Regions from separate parts of the Erysipelothrix piscisicarius genome, predicted to be linked through region 2. Evidence: a T-box and tRNA genes for the amino acid it is inferred to sense, from the RefSeq annotation. Region 2 holds a T-box; the other regions hold tRNA genes.

Region 1 (5,580 bases), 650 kb from region 2:
CACCGCCGTCAACTTTAAGGGATGTGATGTTAATGTTTGAGTCTTCTTCCATCGCCTTCATAATATCATAGCTTTGAAAAGCAATTGATTCTAACGCCGCTCGAATGATGTGATTTTTGTTTGTACCTCGGGTCAATCCAAATATGGTCCCTGTTGCATCCATATCCCAATAAGGTGCACCCAAACCAGTGAGTGCAGGAACAAAGTAAACACCCCCGCAATCACGGACTTTTTGGGCGAAGTATTCCACATCAGAGGCATCATCAATAATCCCCAATTCGTCACGCAACCATTGAATCACAGCGCCCGCAATAAACACCGACCCTTCTAAGGCATATTCTATCTTCCCATTTAGCCCAATCGCAATGGTTGTAAGCAAGCCATTCTCACTCTCTACAAATCGTTCTTTTGTGTTCATAAGTAAGAAGCAACCCGTTCCATATGTATTTTTCACATCTCCCGAATTGAAACACGTCTGTCCAAATAAAGCCGCTTGTTGGTCCCCTACAACACTGGAAATTGGAATTTGATACCCTTGAATGTTTGTATAGCCATATAAATGACTGCTGTCAAACACGTGGGGCAGCATGGACCTTGGAATATCCAATGCATTTAAGATGGTGTCATCCCACTCTAAATCCCTTATATTATAGAGCATTGTTCTTGAGGCATTTGTATAATCTGTAGCATGAATTTTGCCTCCCGTGAGATTATAAAGCAGCCATGAATCAACAGTTCCAAATAACAATTCTCCTCGATCTGCTTGTTCCCGCGCCCCTTCAACATGATCAAGAATCCATTTCACTTTAGTTCCTGAAAAATAGGCATCAACAATTAGACCCGTATGTTTTTTAATATAATCTGATAATCCGAGATCTTTGAGGTCTTCACAAATTGGAGCGGTACGACGACATTGCCATACTATCGCATTATAGATGGGGCCCCCCGTATTTTTATTCCACACAACCGTTGTTTCACGTTGATTTGTAATTCCAATCGTTTCAATATGCTCGGGTCCAATACCCGCACGCGCTAAAACTTCATTTAAAACACCACTTTGTGTCGCCCAAATTTCCATGGGGTCTTGTTCGACCCACCCTTGTTTGGGATAGATCTGTGTGGTCTCTGTCTGTGCTTTCGCAATAATATTGTATTCTTTATCGAAAATGATGGCACGCGAACTTGTTGTTCCTTGATCTAGTGTAATAATATAGTCCTTCATGATTATCTCCTTACATGATTTTATTATACCATTCTAGTTCTGTTCTTATGTGAGTATTTGTAGGCTAAGGTTATTTTAATCCTCAATATGTGGAGAATAAATCACGTTTTGAATATTTAACCATAATATTTCATTTTTTCACTTTTTTTGCTTTACATTGTTCAGTTTGTTTGTTAATATAGTAAAGCATTAAGGAAGTAATTCGGAGGTTTAGCTCAGTTGGGAGAGCATCTGCCTTACAAGCAGAGGGTCAGCGGTTCGAGCCCGTTAACCTCCACCATTTTTTTTTGCTCAAACTGCCGACTTAGCTCAATTGGTAGAGCAACTGATTTGTAATCAGTAGGTTGGGGGTTCAAGTCCTCTAGTCGGCACCATAATGTCTCGTTAGCTCAGGTGGTAGAGCAACTGACTTTTAATCAGTGGGTCGTAGGTTCGAGTCCTACACGAGACACCATTTAATTTAAAAATATAAGCATCGTTTTTGATGCTTTTTTTGTGCTCACATCTTTCTCCATACAAATAATTTCTACAGAAAGCGATAACATCATGTTTTTTTTACACAATACTTCGGAAAAGTGATAAAATGTATGCAGTTTTATTAAGGAGATTTCTTATGCTGGCGAAACACTTACAACCCTCCTTCATCTTCCAGTTCCAGGAAGTATCGTTGGGCTTTTTCTTTTATTCGGTGCACTTCAATTTAAACTTATTAAAGTCAAGCACGTTGAGGAATCTGGTTCGTGGCTTAAAAATAATATGGCATTTCTCTTTGTACCTGCAACGGTTGGAATTATGCCTTACTTTGATATTATTCAAAAATCATGGATAAATATTACGATCATCTTAATTTGTTCGACCTTGATTACCTATATCGTTACAGTTCTTGTCGCAGAGTTTTTAAATAAGAAGGGAGTGCATTAATGATGAATTCACTCTTTAACAATCCTTTATTTGGTCTTGCACTAACTTTCGGTGTTTATTTAGGTTCTCAAAAACTACAAAAAAAGTTTAAGTCCCCGCTATTAAATCCACTTCTTATTACTTCCCTAGCAATTATTGTAATGCTCACGGTATTTGGTATTGACTACGAAAATTATAACCAAGGTGGAAAATTTTTAACAGCGTTAATTGGGCCCGCAACTGTAGCCCTCGCAATTCCCCTTTATAATAATCTTGATCTCCTCAAAAAATATAAAAAATTAGTCTTGATAAGTACGCTAACCGGTGTCATTGTACACGCAGTGTGTATTCTGATTTTATCTTTAGTTTTAAATCTTGATTCTCAAATGATTGCAACTGTTATTCCAAAATCTGTAACGACCGCAATCGCCGCAGATGTTGCGCTGAGTTTAGGTGGTCTTAAGACGCTTACAATATGCATTGTGATTGTGACTGGAATCCTTGGTGCCGCACTTGCTCCAATTCTTAATAAGGTCTTTCACATCGATAATCCCTTAGCGCAAGGTCTTGCTTTAGGAACTGCCGCACATGCAGTAGGAACTTCTAAAGCAATTGAGATGGGTGAGTTACAAGGAACAATGGCGACTTTATCTCTCATTCTTACAGGACTTGTTCCCGTAGCGTTGAGTCCACTAACATTGAAAATTATAACTGCTATAATATAGTAGAGGTGAATTATGAAACATATTTTATTTGTATGTCTAGGTAATATTTGCCGTTCTCCGATGGCAGAAGGAATTTTTAAAGATTTATATGGAGATAAGTATGTCGTGAAATCAGCAGCAACGAGTTCTTGGGAGCATGGAAATCCGGTCCACCCTGGAACTGCATCGATTTTAGAAGCGATGGGAATTTCCTGTAAGGGTATGACCTCTTCACAAATCACAATTGAAGATTTCTATCACTATGACTGTATCATCGGAATGGACAAAAGCAATATCCAAAATCTTTTAAAAATCGCAACCAAAGGTACTGAACACAAGATTCATTTGTTTTTGGATCAAGTTGATGACTTAAAAGGACATGAGGTTCCAGATCCTTATTATACCGGAGATTTCGAAGAGACTAAGGATCTTGTTTTACGAGGTTCACACGCTTGGGATCAATATCTTAGTAAAAAAGAATAAACTTTTGTTTATTCTTTTTTTATGCTTTTAATTAATTCTCCAACTAAGGCAATTATTGGAAAGATAATCCAACCGGGATGCCATAAGTTCATGGTGAAGCCAAGAATAAGGTAAACCATTGACGCTAACCCCATTAGAATTCCCGTTATGTTTTCAAGTCGCTCTTCCCGTTCTAATGTTTCTTTTAAACTTGAAGACTGCGCCTTACTTTTAGCCCACTCATAACGTGTTGTCAGTGCATCAATATGAGTTTTATTAACACCCGCATTAATAAATAATACGACCGCAACTGCGGTAATACTCATAAACACTAAAGGTGCGTACTCGCTAACCAACAAATATTCTTCCAAATACACAACTGAAAACACTGCGATGATACAGAGGGCAACACCCAAAACAATTGAACGAATAAATGAAGGTTGATTGTCTTTTTGGATTTGATCAATTCGTTGATATTGAACTGAGTCCACAATCCCTTTATTCGTAATATCGTAATAGGTTGCATAGATCATGCCATAGTATACAAAGAGGGTTACACCCACAATCAGAGATAAAAAGAAAATTATTAAATTATTGAAAGACGCTGTTGCGCCTACACCAACCATAATGACCGCAACTCCTAATGAAATCATCATCGCGAATCGCTTAATAAAGTTGAGATATGCTTCAACTCGTGTAGCTTCCAGATAAACATTCACTTCATCATCAGCCATGTTTAAATCTAAGGCCTCTTTCAGTTCATCAATACTGCCAAACTCTCCAATTACCAAACCAATTGCTTCCGACTCTCCTTTTCCTTCTTCAATATACTGATTGAATTTTAATTCCATTGAGTCTGTTAGGTTCATTTTTAGTTTTACAACTTCATCTGTTTGTGGCAGTGATTTAAACATCACTTCGATATAATCTAATATTTGATTCATAAGGTGTCCTCCTGATTTTGTGTAAAAATATCAATAATTTCTTTTACGAGCTTCCACTCGACACACTTCTCTAGATAGTATTGATTTCCTAAATCTGTAATATGATAGTACGTTCGTTGGCGTCCTTTGGTTTCGTCACCACCGCTGTAAGATTTGATATACCCATTTTTCTCGAGACGCGCAAATGTGGAATAGAGCGTTGTTTCTTTTATTATGTACTTTCGATTGGATAGCTCTTGGATTTTTTGACCAATTTCATATCCATAGGAATCATTTGTGCGTAAGATATAAAGAACAATCGTATCATTGTATCCACGCATTACATCACTACTTAACATTAAACCACCTCTACTTCATCTGTCGTAGTAAATATAACACATCTACTACGACAGATGAAGTAGTTTTGTGATTTTTGTCCATTCTCCACAAAAAAACCAACTGCGAATGCAATTGGTCTTGTTTAAAAATCGATGACAACAATTTCAGGTCGAGCAAAGAGACGCATCGGAAGGACATACACCGTTCCTCCAACACCTGAAGTTATATAGATACTCATATGGTCATCATGGACCATTCCGTAGCGATAGCGCTGTCCATACTCACTATGATTCGCAGCTGGAGCATAGAGACCAAAGAATGTTAGTTGTCCACCATGGAGATGACCCGCTAATGCGATGTCAATATCAGCACCCTTACTGAGTTTGGGTGCATAATCAGGGTTATGTGTAACAAGAAGATTCAGACTGTTATCATACTCAGGAAGTTTTATTTTACCGCGTTTATAGTCATCCACACCGATGATATTCATACCATGAAATCGAACTGTTTCGTTCTTAATCACCTGAACGTCAGCGTATTTCAAACCTTCAAGCGATGTTTCAAGATCACGATAATCATGATTACCAAGAACTCCAATTTTAGGTGCTTCAATTTCTTTTAAGTAATCAAAAATTCGTGTGTTTCTACGATGTTTTTGATGAATATAATCCCCACCAAGAATGACTAAGTCTGGTTCAAGCTGATTTGTTTTATCGACTACGTTTTGGGCTGCATGGTCCAGAAAATTACGGGCACGATGATCGAATTGAAAATCAGACAGGAAGATAATTCGCTTTCCACGCAATTGTTCGGGAATTTCTTTTTTAATTTTAAAGTCTTTTACATTAATCTGTTTTGTTTTAAGCCAATAGTACGCAATCATTCCATAAACGATCAATACTATGACTAGGATTAAAATAAATAATATTAGTTTAAATACCATACGTTACTCCATTCATAAACTTATCGAAAGTTCGGAAACAAACTATATCATGTTCACTATTCATTGTCATTAATGATACTTGTTGAT
Region 2 (5,580 bases):
ACCAGGTAAAAAAGTTATTATTGCAGCTGGATACCCAACAGGTACCGGTAATACAAATACAATGAAAATTATTGAAATTAAATAAGGAGATTGTTATGAATAAATATATCGGAGTTGATTTAGGCGGTACGAATGTACGTGTAGCTGTTATTGATGAAGATGGAAAGATTCATGAGCAAGTTAAAAGCGAATCATACGCACTTGAGGGACCGGAAGTTGTTTTAGATAACATCATCTCGATGATAAAAAATCTAAAACAATTTGATGAATGTGTTGGCATTGGACTGGGTTTACCCGGTCCAGTTAACACAGAACTCGGGTGCGTAACCTTATCTACAAACATGAAAGGGTTTACGGAATATCCGGTAATCGACTATCTCAAAAAACATATAGATTTACCAATCTATATGGATAATGATGCAAATGTAGCAGGTCTTGCGGAAGCACTTGTTGGTGCAGGTAAAGGCAATAATGTAGTCTATTATTTAACGCATTCAACTGGTATTGGAGGGGCACTTGTATTTAATGGACAAGTCCTTTCAGGTCATAAGGGTTATGCAGGAGAAGTAGGAAATATCGTAATTGACCGTGAACGCGTTCGTCGTTCGGACATCAACACACTTAATGCAGGTGCAGTTGAAAATGAAGCGAGCGGTTCAGCATTAGTTCGCAAAGCTCAAGAATTGATTGATCCAAAGATTCAGTCTGCTGAAGAAATCTTTACGCTCATGGAACAAGGAAATGAAAAAGCGATTCAACTTATTGATGAGATGTCATATGATTTCGCAATGATGCTCTCTTCAATTGCACATGTATGTAATCCACATATTTTTGTAATTGGTGGTGGTGTTACGAAGTCAAAAAACTTATATTGGGATCGCATGATTGGTTATTATCAGGATTTAGTTCACGAACAAATGAGAGATACTCAATTTGTAGAGGCTGAATTGGATGAACCCGGTGTAATTGGTGCTGCGATGTTGTGTTACTCGAAAGAAGGTCACAGATAATGAATGATTTATTAAAAAAATATGCTAAATTAGCGGTGCGTTCAGGTGTTAATGTTCAAGAAGGACAAACAGTTTTAGTAAATGTTAAAGCTGAACATTATGAATTTGCACGTTTAATTGTTGATGAAGCCTATGCAGCAGGGCAAAAAGGTTGTTGTTAAATTTGGTGATGACCACATTGCTAAAATGCATGTACAAAACCAAGATATGGATACTTTAACAGATATTCCTCAATGGCTTATTGATGAATATGACAGTTATTTGGAAGAAGATTTATGTCGTTTATCCATTTATGCACCATCACCAGGTCTTATGGCTGATGTTGATGGCGATAAACTTGCTGCACAAGCAAAGGCACAAGGACAAGCTCTAAAACGTATGCGTGAATATACAATGGCAAATCGAGGACAATGGTCACTTGTTTCACTTCCAACAAAAGAATGGGCACATGTTGTGTTCCCAAATTTAGAAATTGATGAAGCTTATGATAAATTGTTGGAAGCAATTCTCTATGCTGTTCGTATTAATGAAAATGATGATCCTGTGTTAGCATGGGAAAAACATAATGAAAAACTATCACATCAAAACAAAATTCTAAATGATTACAATTTCAAATCCTTGCACTTTAAAAATGGCAAGGGAACAGATATTGTCGTAGGTCTCGTGGATAATCATGTTTGGGCTGGCGGCGAAGAAGTCTCTGAACGCGGTTATACTTTTAATCCAAATATGCCAACAGAGGAATCATTTACGATGCCAGATCGCCTTAATGTGAATGGTATTGTCTATAGTACAAAACCTTTAAATTACAATGGTAAACTTATTGATGAATTTTGGTTGAAGTTTGTTGATGGAAAAGTTGTTGAGTTTGATGCGAAACAAGAACGTGAAACACTTGAACAGCTTTTAAACACGGATGAAGGAAGTCGACACATTGGTGAAATCGCATTGATTTCTCACAAATCACCAATTTCGGATTTAAATATCCTATTCTATAATACACTCTTTGATGAAAACGCATCTTGCCATATGGCTTTAGGACGTGCCTATCCAATGAATATCAAAGGTGGAACAGAAATGACCGACGAGGAATTACTTGCACATAATGCTAACGACTCATTAAATCATGAAGACTTTATGTTTGGTAGTGAAGATATGAGTGTTGTCGGAACAACACACGACGGCGAATCAATTATTGTGTTTAATGAAGGTAATTTTGTAATTTAGTTGATATTTCTTTACTATTGATGTATAAATAATATATAAACAGTGAAGAGGACAAAAATACGTTGTTTTGAACTAGAGAGTGAAGTGGTTGGTGAAAACTTCTCGTAGAATATGCGTATTTACCACCTCAGAGTTGGATTTTAGAAAAAATCCCGTATTCTGGCGTTAACAGTTTAAGTGCACAATTTAAATTGTGAATTAAAGGTGGTACCGCGTAAATTCGTCCTTTTGGATGGATTTACGTTTTTCTTTTTTATAGAGGAGGTTATTATGGTAAATATTAGAGAAGATGAACGTCTTAATATCTTGAATCACTCATCAGCACACTTACTTGCTCATGCTGTGAAACGTCTTTATCCTGAAGCAAAGTTCTGGGTAGGACCTGTAATTGAAGATGGTTTTTATTATGACATGGATTTAGGAGATCAAGTACTTACAGAAGAGGATCTACCTAAAATTGAATCAATGATGCGAAAAATTGCTAAAGAAGACAAGCGCATTACACGAGAAGTGTTAACAAAACAAGAAGCGTTAGAAATCTTTAAAGATGATTCGTATAAAATCGATATTATTAACAATCTTGAAGATTATGCAACAATAACTGCATATCGTCAAGCTGAATTCATCGATTTATGTCGTGGTCCCCATGTTGAGACGACAAAGAAAATGAAATATTTCAAATTATTAAAAGTTTCTGGAGCGTATTGGAAAGGGGATTCCAAGAATAAAATGCTTCAACGTGTATATGGAATTACATTTGAAACTGAAGAAGACCTTAATCAATACCTTGAATGGTTAGAAGCTGCGAAAGCACGCGACCACAAAAAACTTGGTAAAGAACTTGAACTCTTTATGATGAGTGAATTTGGGCCAGGATTCCCATTTTGGTTACCAAATGGTATGACATTACGTCATGCTTTAGATGAATACTACTATAACGCGCATATTAAACGTGGTTATGTGCTTACACAAACACCAACAATGCTGAATAAAGAGTTGTGGGAAGTTTCAGGACACTGGGAAAACTACCGTGAAAACATGTATACCTCAACAATCGATGATCGCGAATTCGCAATCAAGCCGATGAATTGCCCAGGTGGAATGCTTGTCTATAAAAACGGCTTACATTCATACCGCGATTTACCGATTCGTCTTGCTGAAATGGGTCATGTGCATCGTCATGAAGCCAGTGGTGCGCTAAATGGTTTATTCCGTGTGCGTTCCTTTACACAAGATGATGCCCATCTATTTATGAGAGAAGATCAATTACAAGATGAAATCGTAGAAATATTAGATTTTATTGACGAGATTTATTCTACATTTGGTCTTTCATACTCAATCGAATTATCGACACGTCCTGAGGACAAGTATATTGGTGACATTGCGGTTTGGGACCGATCTGAACAAGCCCTCAAAGAGGCTTGTATGGCTGCTGGTGTCGACTTTAAAATTAATGAGGGAGATGGTGCGTTCTACGGTCCGAAACTCGACTTTAAAGTGCGAGATTCATTGAATCGTGTATGGCAATGTGGTACGGTTCAATTAGATATGAATCTTCCTGAACGTTTTGATCTTACATATGTCGCAGAAGATGGTAAGAAAAAACGACCTATTATGCTTCATCGTGCAATTTTCGGTTCAATTGAACGCTTTATCGGTATTCTTATTGAACACTTTGCAGGGGGATTCCCACTATGGATGGCTCCAAAACAGATCGAAATTATTCCTGTTAATACAGAGTTCCATATGGACTATGCCAATGAAGTTTGCGATCTTCTTTTAAATAAAGGAATTCGTGCACATGTCGATGGACGTAATGAAAAATTAGGCTATCGCTTACGTGAAGCGCAAAAGAATAAAATTCCACTTCAATTAATCATTGGAGATAAAGAAATCGAAGATCGTAGTGTCAATGTTCGCCGTTATGGTGAGCGTGCACAAAACCCATTTGAACTTGATGGATTTATGCAATTAGTGGAAGCAGAAATTAAATCCCGTTATATTCATAAAATTGAGAAAGACTAGTTTTTAAGGCATTAAATCGATCATAAATCGAGCGTAAATACACCATTGTATTTACGCTCTTTTTCGATATGTCAGTCCTCAAAGTGAAGTAGAGGGGCACTTATCCCTACATATATGATACCGGTTACATTTATTTGTGACATTTGTATTGATTATCAATATAAAATTCGATACGATATAGATACAAGGAAACTTGTATGGAGGAAACAGATGAAAAAACTATTTTCTAGTGTTTTAGTTGTCTTGTTAGCTCTTTCTCTAACCGCTTGTTCAGGTGGCGAAAAAGCACAAGATGGTAAAGGCGCAGAAATCGCTTTGATTACTGACGTTGGTACAATTGATGACCGCTCATTTAACCAAGGTTCATATGAAGGCGTTAAACAGTATGGGGACGAAAATAAAGTCACATATACATACTATCGTCCCGTTGCAAAAGATGACGAGGCATACTTTAACGAAATCGAAAAAGCGATTACTGAAGGGGGCGCTAAGGTTGTCGTTATGCCAGGATTTTTATTCGCGAACGCAGCTTTTAGAGCACAAAAGGAATTCCCAGATGTTAACTTTATTTTTGTAGATGGTGCTCCTTCGGAAACACCACAGTCGGAGCCTGTAATTGGTCCTAATATGTATTCTGTTGTTTGGGAAGAACAACAAGCTGGATTCTTAGCAGGATACGCTGCAGTCAAAGATGGCTATACAAAATTAGGTTATATTGGTGGTATGAAAGTTCCAGCTGTTGAAAAATTCGGTTTAGGTTATGTTTACGGAGCGAATCATGCAGCTGAAGAATTAGGTATTACTGTTGATATGATGTACAAGTATTCAGGAACATTTGAAGCATCTCAAGAAGTTCAGATGTTAGCTTCAGGTTGGTATGCAGGGGGAACTGAAGTAATCTTTGTTTCTGCTGGTGGTGCTGGTCCTTCAGTATTTAAAGCTGCAGAGGATAAAGAAGCTAAGGTTATTGGTGTTGACGTTGACCAATCAGGCGAAAGTGAAACAATCATCACTTCTGCTTTAAAAGAACTTCAACTTGCTGTTTATGAAGGATTAAAAGCACACTATGATGGCAAATTCCCAGGTGGTACGCAACATGCTTACAATATCAATGACGACGGTGTCGGATTACCTAAGAATTTCGACCGTTTCAAAACCTTTAAACAAGAAGATTTAGAAAAAGTTATCGCTGATATGAAAGCGGATAAAGATGGTGTTACTTCAACGATTAAAAAACAACATGCTGATGACTTTACAGATGTTATCAGTGATCCAATCTTGAAAAATATCAACATCACATTTATTAAATAGTAATGTA
Region 3 (5,580 bases), 640 kb from region 2:
CTTATATTCTTTCATAGTTTCTCCTTATATATAGGAAAAAGGAGACTGAGTCTCCTTGAATAAAACCTACTTAATAATATTTTCTGAATCAATGTCGAAGAAGTGACCTTTACTTAAGTTCATTGAGAGTTCAACTTCTTGACCTGAGCTATACGCTTCATTAACCCCAAGACGAGAAATAAAGTCTTGTCCGTCGATTGAAGCATGAACCATTGTTTCAGCTCCTAATAACTCTGATACAGAAATCAATGCCTTAACAATTGATTCCGGTTGTGAGTCAAGAACCAGTGGTTCATCATGAATATCTTCTGGGCGGATTCCAAAAATAACATCTTTTCCTTCATAACCATTATCTTGAAGGACTTTGTATTTTCCTTCTGGAATTGGTACATTTAGATTTTCACTTGCGATGAAGTGTCCATTTTCAACGCGTCCTTTAAAGAAGTTCATGGCCGGTGATCCGATGAATCCAGCTACGAATACATTATTTGGTGAATTGTAAACTTCTTTTGGCGTTCCGATTTGTTGTACAATTCCCTTTTTCATAATAACAATTCGATCTGCCATTGTCATCGCTTCGGTTTGGTCATGAGTAACATAGATTGTTGTTGTTTTAAGACGTTGGTGTAATTTCGTAATTTCCGCACGCATTGCTACACGTAATTTCGCATCAAGGTTACTTAATGGCTCATCCATTAAGAATACTTCTGCATCACGAACAATCGCACGTCCAAGTGCAACACGTTGGCGTTCACCACCTGATAGCGCTGCTGGTTTACGATCTAAATAAGTATCCAAGCCTAAAATCTCAGCTGCATTTTTAACCGCCTTATCGATTTCATCTTTTGGTGTCTTACGAATCTTAAGACCAAAAGCCATATTGTCATACACTGTCATATGCGGATATAAAGCGTAGTTTGGGAAAACCATCGCAATATCACGATCTTTAGGTTCGACATCATTTACCAGACGATCTCCAATCCATAATTCACCAGAAGTAATATCTTCTAAACCTGCAATCATTCTTAATGTCGTTGATTTACCACATCCAGATGGCCCAACAAACACAATAAATTCTTGATCTTGAATTTCGAGATTAAAATCAACAACGGTATCGTGATCATTTTTGTCATATCGTTTATAAATACTCTTTAAGCTAATATTTGCCATGTAATTATCCCCTTTTACTTTCTTAAATACATTATAATAAAGCGGTTACAAATATGATATAGTATTGTTGAACAAAGAAATTGTGCAAGGAGACCATATGACATTTAACGACCTACAAAAACTCTATCCCAGTGCTCGGGTAAGCCAAATTAATAATGCTTCCGAATCAGAGTTTGTGCTTTATGACGGATATCAATATTTGATGATTAATGTTTCTGTTCTCAACAAAACAGAGAAAGACTTATTATCCTTAATGTTTAAAGAAAAAGATCAAAAATCAATGTGGTATCAGCATCTTATCAACGGTGAGGCCTTGATGCTTGCATCTACCAAGTCTTATCATTTTATCCATTTTCATGTGAAGTATCTCAATCAAGATCATGACTTGTGGTTGAAAACGTTTAAGCACTTCTTTGAAAACCCATTAGATGCTTTCTATATTAATAATCATTCAGGTCTTGTGGTTTTAGATTCACGACTTTATGACTTAGAATCGCTTAAAGGGTTTATCGCTGCCTTGGATGATGATTTCTCTACAAACACATCCTTATATATAGGTTCCGATCGAATGATGAATGATGACTTGATTGCTTTATTTAAAGAAGAAACGTTGTTATTTCATAAGTCAGGCTACCCGGCACGTATTAATAACTTTTCAAATACTTACCTTCAAGCATATGTAACGCCACATATACGTTCCAGCTCAATTGGGTCCTCCATGCGACAACTCATTTTGTCACAAGATGATATGGTTGAAACAATTATTTGCATGTGGGAACACGAAGGTAATGTAACCTCTTCAGCGCAAGCACTATTTATACACAGAAATACGCTTAACTACCGTATTGATAAATTTCATGAATTGACCGGATTATCATTACGTCATTTGGATGATCTGCTTTTAGCATATCTTCTTGTTCTATAAATTGTTCTTTTTGGTTTCTTTTTAAGCCATTTTCTTTTACTCGTGAACATTTGGTGTATAATAAGTAAATGTATATAGGAGGTAAACTTACAAATGGATTTATTTGAAGGTTTAAAAGAAAAGATTTCCGGAAAAGACATTAAAGTTGTTTTTCCAGAAGGTGTTGATGCACGAATTATCGGTGCTGCAGTACGTTTAGCAGCTGATGGACTTTGTCATCCAATCATCTTAGGTAATAAAGAAGTAATTTTATCGTCAGCACAAGATTTAGGTTTCTTGATGGATAAAGTAGAGATTATCGATCCCGAAACTTACCCTGAAGACAAAAAAGAAGCAATGGTTGATGCCCTTGTGGAACGTCGTAAAGGTAAATTAGCTAAAGAAGATGCTTACGAATGGATTAAAAATGTAAACTACTTTGGAACAATGTTAACGTATATGGGAGATGCTGATGCTATGGTGAGTGGTGCAATTCACTCAACAGGTGATACAGTGCGTCCAGCATTACAAATTATTAAGACAAAACCTGGTGTGAGTCGTACAAGTGGTGCATTTATTATTTTCAAACGTCATGAATCATACTTATTCTCAGATTGCGCCATCAACATCAACCCTAGTTCACAAGAATTAGCAGAAATTGCTGTTGAAAGTGCAAAAACAGCTGAACTCTTTGATATCGACCCAATTGTATCACTCTTAAGTTTCTCAACTAAAGGTTCTGCAAAGAGTGAAGAAGTTGATAAAGTTGTGGAAGCAACACGTATCGCTCAAGAGCTTGCGCCTGAATATCAAATTGATGGAGAATTGCAATTTGATGCATCATTTGTGCCTACAGTTGCTCAATTAAAAGCTCCTGAATCAAGTGTAGCAGGTAATGCCCGTGTATTTATCTTCCCAGATCTTCAATCCGGAAATATTGGATATAAGATTGCACAACGTCTTGGTGGATATGAAGCAATTGGACCAATTCTTCAAGGTCTAAACAAACCAGTATCTGACTTATCACGTGGATGTGTTGAAGAAGATGTTTATAAACTTGCAATTATTACTGCAGCTCAAACATTAATTAAATAATATCGGACACTCTTCGGAGTGTTCTTTTATTTTTGTGGACTCAGATTAAGATAAGAAATACACTATAAATATGCATAATAATGCTTTAAAAAGGGCTTATTGTACCTTTTAAAGAACCTTTTCACATTTAATAAAAACTTTATTCAAATATTTGAAATAAATCGACTTTTAGTGTTGACTATATCAAGAAGCGTATGGTATATTATTAAGGCGTTAAGGAATACAAACAAACGCAACAGACCTGGAGGTTTAGCTCAGTTGGGAGAGCATCTGCCTTACAAGCAGAGGGTCAGCGGTTCGAGCCCGTTAACCTCCACCATATTTGCCGACTTAGCTCAATTGGTAGAGCAACTGATTTGTAATCAGTAGGTTGGGGGTTCAAGTCCTCTAGTCGGCACCATTTTGAATAAGAATGGGGAGATAGCGAAGTGGCTAAACGCGGGTGACTGTAAATCATCTCCTTAGGGTTCGGCGGTTCGAATCCGTCTCCCCACCATTCTTTTGTCTCGTTAGCTCAGGTGGTAGAGCAACTGACTTTTAATCAGTGGGTCGTAGGTTCGAGTCCTACACGAGACACCATTCAAAATGCGGGTGTAGTTTAATGGTAAAACTCAGCCTTCAAGCTGGCTACGGAGTTCGATTCTCCTCACCCGCTCAATTATATTTATAACAACCGTATGTACGGTTTTTGCTGTTTTTATTCGTTTTGTATATATTCTGGTCCAATATCCTCATAGTATTGCTCAGATTCCAGAACTGATTGACTTCATATTTTTCCCTCGTTATGATAAAAGTGCTCAAGATATGTGATCGAAAGCAAAAGCAGAATTCATGTTCTGCTTTTTTTACCTTTAACTTACTTCATATCCAAGTTATAATAGTCGAAAGGAGATTTATATGATACGTATATGTTATTCAATGGATTTGGACGACGCAATAGACTATGCATGGTCTCATCAATCAAATCCTTTAACTCAATCATTTCCAAAATATAAGACAAAATCAGAACTCTCAAAAATCATTAAGAAATCGCTTTGCCTTGCTAAATTCAACGATCATCAGGAAATTGTTGAATTTGGTGCATTCGCAATTGCAGAGGACGATTGCATTATGCAAACCGTAGCAGGTATCTATGCTTCGAATGATTACCAAGCAGTGTTAAGGGCATTTATTGATTATTTAAAAGCTGCGTTCCCAAGCTATCAATTACTTTGCGGTTTTCCAATCTCAAATCAAACCGCTTTAGAGGCTTACGATGATTTCGATGCGATTCTAATCGATGATTGTACTGTAATGACCTTAGATGTCGAACGCATTCCAAAATTGAAGCACGCTACTTTGCATATGGAACCTTTACTTGAATCGAACGAACAGCGATTTAAGCACCATCACGACCAGGTAAACCCCGATATTTTTTGGTCTGCAGATAAAATATTTAGAAATAAGAAACCATGGTTTGTTTTTCTAGAAATGAGTAATCAATCCGTGGTAGGTTCCATCACATTAAAAAAATACAACCATATCTATGCAGAGGTATTTTCGTTTTATTCAAGCATGGAGTCCGCATATGAATTCTTGAACCGTTCTGTAAGGTATTGCGCAGATCAAGTAATCGAAGAAATACTCTTCTTCGTAGATACCGAAAACGCTATCGCCCTTGCTGCCGCTACAGCGAATGGTTTTAGAGAACAAGACCATTATTTTAGTTTTAAGATTTCCCTTTAAAATATTTCCTGGGTGATTTTTAAGAACAAAGAAACACACGCATTGGAACTGACCTAGTTCCGTGGGACTAAAGAAAAAAACCTCTTGTATGAGAATTATTGTAAAATAGTTCAATATAGGAGGTTTTTATATGGGAACACGAACTATGCATAGCTATGAGACAAAGATGAAAGTTATAGAAATGAAATTGGCAGGCTACTCAAGCAGGTTTATTCAGACTGAACTTGGAATAAAAAATGTAACACAAGTCAAAACATGGTGGAGATGGTATCGAAATGGTGAACACTATCGATTTTCTCAACCTGTAGGCAAGCAATATACTTTTGGAAAGGGCCTGAAGGAGACACGGTCGAAGAAACACAAAGACTTAGAATTAAATCTTTGGAGCAACAAATTGAACTATTAAAAGTATTTGGAAGAGAAAGGATGTGGTTCCTGAAATAATCATCAAGCTCGTTGAAGAGTATCGCAACACTGTATCTCTTAAAGATATCTTGAATCTTTTGGGGTACCTAAGTCAACGTATTACCGTTGGACTAAAAGAGCAACTAGAGTCTAATAATTATTCTGTCAATGAAGCATTAGTAATTGAACTTTGTAAAGAAAATAAATTTCGTTATGGATATCGAAAATAACTGCATTAATTCGAAAGAAAGAATTATCAATAAGAACACTGTTCAAAGATA

What was found. The T-box of region 2 lies ahead of thrS (threonine--tRNA ligase). A T-box ahead of a tRNA ligase gene usually reads a tRNA of that ligase, here a tRNA-Thr.
Region 1: it encodes a tRNA-Thr, which carries the amino acid that the T-box ahead of thrS (threonine--tRNA ligase) is inferred to sense. The anticodon was not compared.
Region 3: it encodes a tRNA-Thr, which carries the amino acid that the T-box ahead of thrS (threonine--tRNA ligase) is inferred to sense. The anticodon was not compared.

What each region holds. Positions count from the first base shown of each region.
Region 1 is NZ_CP034234.1:1,657,889-1,663,468, forward strand. It holds gene glpK (glycerol kinase GlpK) at 1-1,222, opposite strand, end outside; tRNA gene EEI45_RS08220 (tRNA-Val) at 1,427-1,502, shown strand; tRNA gene EEI45_RS08225 (tRNA-Thr) at 1,521-1,596, shown strand; tRNA gene EEI45_RS08230 (tRNA-Lys) at 1,601-1,676, shown strand; gene EEI45_RS08235 (CidA/LrgA family protein) at 1,829-2,143, shown strand; gene EEI45_RS08240 (LrgB family protein) at 2,143-2,847, shown strand; gene EEI45_RS08245 (low molecular weight protein-tyrosine-phosphatase) at 2,860-3,309, shown strand; gene EEI45_RS08250 (permease prefix domain 1-containing protein) at 3,318-4,232, opposite strand; gene EEI45_RS08255 (PadR family transcriptional regulator) at 4,229-4,570, opposite strand; gene EEI45_RS08260 (metallophosphoesterase) at 4,693-5,493, opposite strand; gene EEI45_RS08265 (type III pantothenate kinase) at 5,550-5,580, opposite strand, start outside.
Region 2 is NZ_CP034234.1:1,009,731-1,015,310, forward strand. It holds gene pyk (pyruvate kinase) at 1-85, shown strand, start outside; gene EEI45_RS05110 (ROK family protein) at 96-1,010, shown strand; partial or broken gene EEI45_RS05115 (aminopeptidase) at 1,010-2,237, shown strand; T-box leader at 2,271-2,468, shown strand; gene thrS (threonine--tRNA ligase) at 2,508-4,262, shown strand; gene EEI45_RS05125 (BMP family lipoprotein) at 4,473-5,573, shown strand.
Region 3 is NZ_CP034234.1:1,651,413-1,656,992, forward strand. It holds gene EEI45_RS08160 (hypothetical protein) at 1-15, opposite strand, end outside; gene EEI45_RS08165 (ABC transporter ATP-binding protein) at 67-1,170, opposite strand; gene EEI45_RS08170 (helix-turn-helix domain-containing protein) at 1,268-2,095, shown strand; gene pta (phosphate acetyltransferase) at 2,189-3,169, shown strand; tRNA gene EEI45_RS08180 (tRNA-Val) at 3,413-3,488, shown strand; tRNA gene EEI45_RS08185 (tRNA-Thr) at 3,494-3,569, shown strand; tRNA gene EEI45_RS08190 (tRNA-Tyr) at 3,584-3,665, shown strand; tRNA gene EEI45_RS08195 (tRNA-Lys) at 3,673-3,748, shown strand; tRNA gene EEI45_RS08200 (tRNA-Leu) at 3,757-3,824, shown strand; gene EEI45_RS08205 (acyl-CoA acyltransferase) at 4,067-4,894, shown strand; partial or broken gene EEI45_RS08210 (IS3 family transposase) at 5,025-5,580, shown strand, end outside.